2 regions of the Stenotrophomonas sp. Marseille-Q5258 genome follow, and region 1 is predicted to be linked to the other one. Evidence: riboswitches for the same ligand, from Rfam matches in the RefSeq annotation. Region 1 holds a riboswitch; the other holds the start of a gene.
What was found. A riboswitch is a leader RNA that binds a small molecule or an ion and turns the genes downstream of it on or off. The one in region 1 is predicted to bind thiamine pyrophosphate.
Positions count from the first base shown of each region.

Region 2: linked by a shared signal. The riboswitch ahead of thiC (phosphomethylpyrimidine synthase ThiC) and the one ahead of OC534_RS04840 (TonB-dependent siderophore receptor) in region 1 are both predicted to bind thiamine pyrophosphate.

Region 1 covers NZ_CAMPPN010000006.1:141,651-146,023, reverse strand. The annotation lists gene OC534_RS04840 (TonB-dependent siderophore receptor) at 1-2,069, opposite strand, end outside; TPP riboswitch at 2,140-2,236, opposite strand; gene OC534_RS04835 (phosphotransferase) at 2,276-3,409, opposite strand; gene OC534_RS04830 (PLP-dependent aminotransferase family protein) at 3,501-4,373, opposite strand, start outside.
Region 2 covers NZ_CAMPPN010000014.1:1,944-6,316, forward strand. The annotation lists gene ggt (gamma-glutamyltransferase) at 1-212, shown strand, start outside; gene OC534_RS10675 (BCCT family transporter) at 334-1,902, opposite strand; TPP riboswitch at 2,181-2,282, shown strand; gene thiC (phosphomethylpyrimidine synthase ThiC) at 2,421-4,298, shown strand.

The sequences.
Region 1 (4,373 bases):
GTGACGTTGTCGACCGTGAGGTTCCAGGTCACCGGCCGCTCGCGCAGCAGATGACGATAGCGCACGCCCACGTCGAACACGTGGTAGGCCGGTGCACGCACCGCTCCGTCGACCGTGGCCACGTTCGCGCCTGCATAGCGCCAGCCGCCGGTCACGCCCAGACCCGGCACGGACGGCACCTGGTAATCGGCATGCACCGTGGCGCGCACCTTGGGCACGTTGACCAGCTGATGGCCTTCGTGGGCCGCAGTGCCGGTATCGTGCGCGCGCGCCTGCAGCACACTGGCACTGGCGTTCAGTTCAAGCCGCTCGGTCAGGTGGCCCTGTGCGGTGAGTTCCAGTCCGGTGTGGACCTGCTGTCCTGCCTGGACGAACGTGAAGCCGGCGTCGCTCCGGTCCGGCATGGCGTACTGGTAGGGCTGGGTAGTGCGGAACAGGGCCGCGCCGAGGGTCAGCGCATCGGCGGAGGCAAATTTGACGCCCACCTCGACCTGGCGCGACAGCATCGGTGCAAGGAAGGTGCCGTCATTGCTGGTCCAGAAGGGGGCTTCCTGGCCCAGCGCGATGCCACGGACGTAGCTGGCGTACGCACTGACCTCGTCGGTGGCCTTCCACACCAGCGCGGTCTGCGGCAGGAAGCGCGACAGCCGGCTGTGGCGTTCGGGGACGCCGGCCTTGCTGTAGGCGCGCTCGTTGAGACGTACGAAGCGGCCACCCGCCAGCCATTCCCAGTCGTCGCCAAGGCGCATCCGGTCCAGCGCGAACACCGCATTCTGCCGGCTGTCCAGGCGGCGCGCCGAGGCGCCCGGCTGCCGGGGCGACGGCGCGAACTGCGGCACCTGCGCGTCGTTGATGTTGGCCGTGCCCACGTATTCGTTGACGTTGCGGCGTTTGTCCACCGTGCGCCGGAAGGTCTCCGCGCCGAAGGTCAGTGCGTGCTCGACGCGGCCGCTCCGCAGGGTGCCGCGCAGCTCGGCGCGTGCGGCCTGGTTGCGACGGGTGTCGTCCGGGCTGCGGTAGTCGTAGATGTCGTAGGCGCCATCCGGACCAAAGTAGTTGCCCGGCACGCTGCCATCGGCGCAGGACGCGGCGTAGTAGCAGCCGTAGGCGAAGGCGACGTTGTCGTCGATGACCGTGCGGCTGTGGCTGACCGAGACGCGCGACTGCCAGTCCGGGCTGAAGTCATAGGTGTGCAGCGCGGTGATGTTGGTGCTGTCGATGCCCACCGGCTGCTGCCAGGCCTGGTGGCCCAGCATGTGCGACCGGTCCACGCCGCGCGGCAGCACCGTGGCGCCAAGCAGCTGGTAGCCGGAGGCCGAACGCTGCGCGCTGGTCTGGTAGTTGGCGTCCACCTCGAGCTTGCCGCGCTCGCCGATCAGCCAGTCGGCCGCCACCGAATAGAAAATGCGGCGACCGTCGGCATGGTCGATGTAGGAGGCGGTGTCCTCCCAGGCGGCGTTGACCCGCACGCCGAAACGCGGCGTCAGCCACTGGCCCACGTCCACAGCGGCATAGCGCGAGCCTTCGGCATCGGTGCCGAGGGTTGCCGTGCGCACGTCTGCGGCACGCTTGCCGACGTAGTTGATGATGCCGCCGGGCGACATCACGCCGGCGGCGAGGCCGGCTTCGCCCTTGAGTATCTCCACCGTCTGCACGTTCTCCAGCGCCAGCCGCTGCTCGCCGGCAATGGGCAGGCCGTTGAACCGGTACCCGGTGGCGGTATCCAGCGCGAAACCGCGGATGGCGATGTTCTGGTAGTAGCCGACCGGGGCATAGCTGTCGCCCAGCGACGCGTCCTGGGTCCCGATCTCGGACAGGGTGCGCAGGTGGCGGCGTTCGATCTGCGTCCGATCCAGCCGCGTCACCGAGGCCGGGGTGCTCTTCCAGTCGCCGGCGCCGAAACTGGTGGACTGCGCGGTATCGGCGGCCGGCTGGCGGGCCTGCACGCGCACCGCAGCCAGCTCGGTCGGCGAGCGGTCGGCGGAATCCGGGGCAGGTTCGGCCGCGTACAGCGGCAGGGCGGCGCACAATGCGACGGTGAGCAACGCAGGGGAATAGCAGCGGTTCATTCGATTCGTCATCAGCCAGCAAAAGGAGACGAAGCGACGGCGCGCGCGCATCGACCGTCAACGGTCCCTGCGCCCACTGCTCAAAGCTCCCTACGCCGGTGCAAACCGGATCAGGTTCCAAGGGACTCTCTCAGCCTGGTTTTTGCCAGGCACCCCCGCTTCAGCGGCTATTTCACACCAATTGGCGCGCGTTTGCGAGCACGGGTTCAGGCAGCGGCATGCAACGCCGCCAGCAGCGCGGTGCCGCGGGGCGTGCCGAACCACTGCGCATGGCCCAGCAGGAAGGTCCGGTAGGCCACATGTGCGTTGGGCGTGGACCGCGTCACCCCGTGGAAGTACTCCACCTCGGACAGGGCGAAATCCAGGTGCACCAGCGGCAGCAGGTCTGCCAGCAGATGAACGCGTGCCGCCGACAGCGGCAGTACGGCCCGATATCCGTCGACCAGCGCCAGCGCGATATCGGGCCGGACCGGCATCGTGCCGTCCAGGTCCAGCCAGGCGATCGCATTGCGCTCGATCGCGGTGGCGAGGTCGAACAGGGCGCTGGTCGGCGAGGCCAGGCCGAAGTCGAGCACCGTGCCGACCCGGTCGCCGGTGACGTCCTGGTGCCAGAGCAGGTTGGACACGTGCCAGTCGTTGTGTGCCCACAATCGCGGTTCCTGGTCCAGGCGCACGCCCACGCGCGCATGCCAGGGCAGCAGATCGCGCTGCAGATCGTCCTGCCAGGCGGTGCCGGCCAGGTAGTCGGCGAGGGCGGGGCGCTCGTCCAGCTGCGCGGCGAGCGCCGCGAGCGGGTCGCGGGCACGGATCAGGTCGTCGCGGGCCACCAGCAGATGGGTGCCGCGCTGGGCGGCGGTGTAACCGGCAGCGGCCTGGTGCAGTTCTGCGAGGGCGCGGCCGGCTTCACGGGCGTGGCCCACGTCGGTCAGCGGTGTCCAGGACGGTGCGTCGCGATACAGGTCGGCGCCGTGGCCCACACGATGCAGTTCGTACGTCCAGCCGGCATGCTCGACCGCTGTTGCGCCATCCCGGTCACGCAGCAGTGAAGCCACCGGAACGCCCCGAGTGGCGAGGTGGTCGATGAACCCGTGCTCTTCCTGCAGGGTGGCGGCGCTGCGCACGGTGGCGTGGTGCCGCTTGACGAACACCGCATCCGCGCCGCGGCCGACGATGGCCGCAGCGGACAGCGGGCGGGGACTGTGCCACTGCAGCGCTGCATCCCCCTGCAACGCAGGGAAGCGCGTGCGCAGCCAGGCGATCTCGGTCGCGTCGATGGCGGGCCAGTCGGGGGCCACCTCGTCGTTGTCGAGGCCCTGGACGCGGTGGTTGGGAAGGGTCATGGCGTGGCGGTCGGAGACGGTGCTGCGGGGACAGGCCGACGGGCCTGCCGTCGCAGCGGGGGCGCACATGCTACTCCGCCCGGCGCGGTGGTCACACCGTCCATGTCGCTTCCTGGCCCGCAGGCAGGTGCATCAGCTGGTCGAGCTGGCGCAGCGCCCGATGCAGCGCCTGGCGGTCGGCGGCTGCCCCCAGCGAGATCCGTACGGCATCGCTGATTGCCACGCCTTCCGGCGTGAAGGCCGACGACGGCGCGATGCCGAGGCCCTGCAGGCGGGCGGCGTGGGTCAGGCTGACATCGGTCCAGTGCGCGGGCAACCGGCACCAGGCGTGCACGCCGGCGCAGGCCTGCAGAAACCGGGGCGACAGCGCGGAGCGCGCCAGGTAGCGTCGCTCGGCCGCCTCGTCCTGAACCAGCCTGAGCATCGCCTGCGCCGAGCCGTCCAGGATCAACTGGGTGACCAGTGCGTTCATCAGGGGCGGTGCCATCAGATTGACGGCGCGCAGCGCATCCAGCACCGCCTGCCGGGCGACGCCGTCGGGCAGGTGCACGAATGCGGTGTGCAGCCCCGGGCTGAGGCATTTGGACAGGGTGGAGATGTAACAGGTGTGCGCGGGCGCGAGCAGCGCGAGCGGGGCAGGCGCATCCTCGCCAAGCAGCCAGTACGGGTCGTCCTCGATCAGATGCAGCTCCTGCGCGCGCAGCACCTCGGCCAACGCGCGCCGACGGGCGTCGGGCAGCGTGTGTGCGGTAGGATTCTGCGCGGTCGGGTTGAGGTAGACCACGCGCGCGCCGGTGGTGCGGGCAAGCCGGCGCAGCGCGTCCGGGCGCATGCCGTGCTCGTCGCTGTCCACCACCTGCAGACGCCGCTGCAGCACCCGTGCGGCGTGCAGCAGGCCGGGGTACACCAGCGGCTCGCACAGCACCGTATCGCCTGCGTCGGTCAGGGCCAGCAGCAACGCCGA
Region 2 (4,373 bases), on a different contig from region 1:
GCCAGGCCACGGCGATGAGCGATGGCGGCGAGGTCAACCTGGAGACGGGCTTCCCGTACGAGACTGTGCGCGCGCTGATGCGCAAGGGCCACCGTGTGGTGTTCGCCGATGGCCCTTACGGTGGCTACCAGGCGATCCTGCGCGACCCGGAAACGGGCGTGTATTACGGCGCGTCGGAAAGCCGAAAGGACGGGCAGGCGGCGGGGTACTGAGTCCCCGCAGGTGGCGCCGACTGTTGGTCGGCGGCTCCCGGTCGCGGCGCTGATACAGCCATCGTTCTGCAGCCGGGTAGAACCCGGCTCTACGGGCGATGCAGCCGGGTAGAACCCGGCTCTACGGCGCGCGGGCAGCTTCGTCGCGGGTTTCTTCCTGCGCGGCGATCTCGCGTTCGATCCACGCGTCCATCATCCGTCGCGCCCGTTGGGCACGACGGCGCTGCAACGCGTACTCCATGTCCAGCACACGGTAGAGCGACCACATCACCAGCAGCATCAACAACGCGAATGGCAACGCGGCGATGGTGATCATGCCCTGCAGCGCCTCCAGGCCGCCGGCCAGCAGCAGCGCCCCGGCAATCAGTGCGATGGCCACGCCCCAGATCATGCGGCGCGACAGCGGTGGGTCGCCCGCCTCGTCGGTGGACATGCTGGCCAGCACCAGCACCGCCGAATCGGCCGAGGTCACAAAGAAGATGATCAGCAGCACCAGCGCGATCACCGACAGCACCGTGGGCAGCGGCAGGCTGTCGAACATCGTGAACAGCACGGTCTCATAGCCATTGCCCAGGGCCTGCGCCAGATCCACGTGGCCGAAGATCTGCGACCACAGCGCGGTACCGCCAAACACCGAGAACCACAGGAAGCCCAGCACGCTCGGCGCGATCACCACGCCCAGCACGAACTCGCGGATGCTGCGCCCGCGCGATACGCGGGCGATGAACGAGCCCACGAACGGCGCCCACGCGATCCACCATGCCCAGTAGAAGATCGTCCAGTCGGCCACCCAGGTGCTGCCCGAGAACGGCGACATGCGCAGGCTCATCGTCACCAGCTGGTTCAGGTACGAGCCGATCGTGGTGGTGAAGGTATCGAAGATGAAACCGGTCGGGCCCAGCACCAGCACCAGTGCCAGCAGCAGTGCGGCGAGCGCGAGGTTGAAGTTGGACAGCCACTTGATGCCGCGATGCACGCCGCTGGTCGTGGAGGCCATGTACATCACGAAGGCGACGGCGATGATGGTCAGCTGCACGGGAATCGAGGCGCGCACGCCGAACACGCGCTCCAGCCCGGCGGCGATCTGGATGGTGCCGAAGCCCAGCGTGGTGGCCACGCCGATCGCGGTCGCGACCACGGCGGCCACATTCACCACGGTGCCCATCCAGCCGCGGTGGCGCGCGCCGATCAGCGGCTGCAGCAGGTCGCTGATCAAGCCGCGCCCGTTGCGGTTGAACTGGAACCAGGCCATCGCCAGACCGATCAACGCGTAGATCGCCCACGGATGCAGACCCCAATGGAAGAAGGCATAGCGCATCGACGCCCGCGCCGCCTCCATGCTCTGTGGCGCCAGCCCTTCGGGCGGTTTGATGAAGTGCGAGATCGGCTCGGCCGCGCCCCAGAAGACCAGCCCGATACCCATGCCGGCAGCAAACAGCATCGCCATCCAGCTGGCGTTGGAAAAGTCCGGTTCGGCGTCCTCGCCGCCGATGCGCAGGCTGCCGAAGCGGCCGAAGGCCAGGTACATCAGGAACGACAGGGTAATGAACACCACCAGCAGGTACAGCCAGCCGGTACTGCGCACGATGTTGGACAGCGCCAGCTGCACGATGTCGTTGAACGGGCCGGGTGCGACGCCGGCAGTCAGGACGAGCAGGGCGACCAGCGCGATGGAAATGCGAAACACCATGCAGGGGTTTCTCCAGGACAGGGGGGCGAGCGAATGCTTGCAGTCTCCAGCGGCACGACGGCGACAACTGGGGCGGAGCCGGACGAACGCCGGTCGGCGGGATGCTTCCGCACCGGATTCAAACCGATGGTCCCCGGCATGCGCGCAGCGCCAGGCGCCAGGCAGCACGTCACGGGGGAAACATCCTCGCGGGGCGATCATACCCGCGCTGACGTAATGATCCCATTCACGGCCGTGGCCTCTGCGGTGCCGATGCACGGGTCTTTGTGATCTAATCCGTCTTGAAGCGGGGGTACCGAGGCCATGTGGCCGAGGTTGAGACAGTCCCTTCGAACCTGATCCGGTTGATACCGGCGTAGGGAAGCTTCGCATCCGCTGATGCATTGCGCCGTAGGGTCCCCACGCCCGCAGACCGCCCGCAGTGCGCCCGTCGTGCGCCGCCGTTTCGTCCCTTTCAACACGGATTTCCCGTCACGGACCGCCGGTCCGCGCTCGGGGTCCAAACAGGACGATGCCCGATGAACGCACCGCTTTCCACCCTGCAGCAGCAGGCCCAGCAGCTTTCCGGTTCGGTTACGCGACCGATCCCCGGTTCGCGCAAGATCCACGTGCAGGGCTCGCGCAGCGACCTGCAGGTTCCCATGCGCGAGATCGTGCTGACCCGCACGCCGACGTTGTTCGGCGGCGAGGAGAACGCGCCGGTCACCGTCTACGACACCTCCGGCCCCTACACCGATCCGGCCGCCAGCATCGATCTGTCGGCCGGCCTGCCGGCGTTGCGTGCCGCCTGGGTAGCCGAGCGCGGCGATACCAAAACGCTGCCCGCCCTGAGCTCTGCATTCGGCCGGTCGCGCGATACCGATGCGCGCCTGGACGCGGTGCGATTCCCGGCGCGCGCGCTGCCGCGTCGCGCAGTGGCCGGTGCCAACGTCACCCAGATGCACTACGCGCGGCGCGGCATCGTCACCCCGGAGATGGAGTTCGTGGCGATCCGCGAGAACCAGCGGTTGGAGGCGCTCGCCGATGCGACACTGCGCCGGCAACACCCCGGCCAATCGTTCGGTGCGTCCATCCCGGCTGTCATCACCCCCGAGTTCGTGCGCGACGAGATCGCGCGTGGTCGGGCCGTGCTGCCCAACAACATCAACCATCCGGAAAGCGAGCCGATGATCATCGGCCGCAACTTCCTGACCAAGATCAACGCCAACATCGGCAACAGCGCGGTGTCCTCCGGCATCGCCGAGGAAGTGGAGAAGCTGGTGTGGGCGATCCGCTGGGGCGGTGACACCGTGATGGACCTGTCTACCGGCAAGCACATCCATGAAACGCGCGAGTGGATCATCCGCAACTCGCCCGTGGCGATCGGTACCGTGCCGATCTACCAGGCGCTGGAGAAGGTGGACGGGCGCGCCGAGGAACTCACCTGGGAGATCTTCCGTGACACGCTGATCGAGCAGGCAGAGCAGGGCGTGGACTATTTCACCATCCATGCCGGCGTCCTGCTGCGCTACGTGCCGCTGACCGCCGGGCGCGTCACCGGCATTGTCTCGCGGGGAGGCTCGATCATGGCCAAGTGGTGTCTGGCCCATCACAAGGAGAACTTCCTCTACACGCATTTCGACGACATCTGCGAGATCATGAAGGCCTACGACGTGACCTTCTCGCTGGGCGACGGACTGCGCCCGGGCTGCATCGCCGATGCCAACGATGCCGCACAGTTCGGTGAGCTGGAGACGCTGGGCGAGTTGACCAGGATCGCGTGGAAACACGACGTGCAGACCATGATCGAAGGCCCCGGCCACGTGCCGATGCAGCTGATCAAGGAGAACATGGACAAGCAGCTGCGCGAATGCGGTGAGGCGCCTTTCTACACGCTGGGGCCGCTGACCACCGACATCGCCCCCGGTTACGACCACATCACCAGCGCGATCGGTGCGGCGATGATCGGCTGGTACGGCACTGCGATGCTCTGCTACGTCACCCCCAAGGAGCACCTGGGCCTGCCCAACCGCCAGGATGTGCGCGACGGCATCATGGCCTACCGGATCGCGGCGCATGCATCGGACCTGGCCAAGGGCCACCCGGGTGCGCAGGTGCGCGACAACGCGCTGAGCAAGGCGCGCTTCGAATTCCGCTGGGAAGACCAGTTCCACCTGGGCCTGGATCCGGAGAAGGCCAAGGAATTCCATGACGAAACCCTGCCGAAGGACGCGCACAAGCTGGCCCATTTCTGCTCGATGTGCGGCCCGCACTTCTGTTCGATGAAGATCACCCAGGACGTACGCGACTACGCGGCGGGGCAGGGGCTGGACGCACAGGCGGCGCTCGACGCCGGCATGGCCGAGAAGTCGCTGCAGTTCCGCGACCAGGGCGCCGAGGTCTACCGCCCGCAATGACGCGGCGGCCGGGGGGGGCAGCTGCCCCCCCGGCATCCTCATGCGTTCGCCCCGGCAACCGCGCTAAGCTCGGCG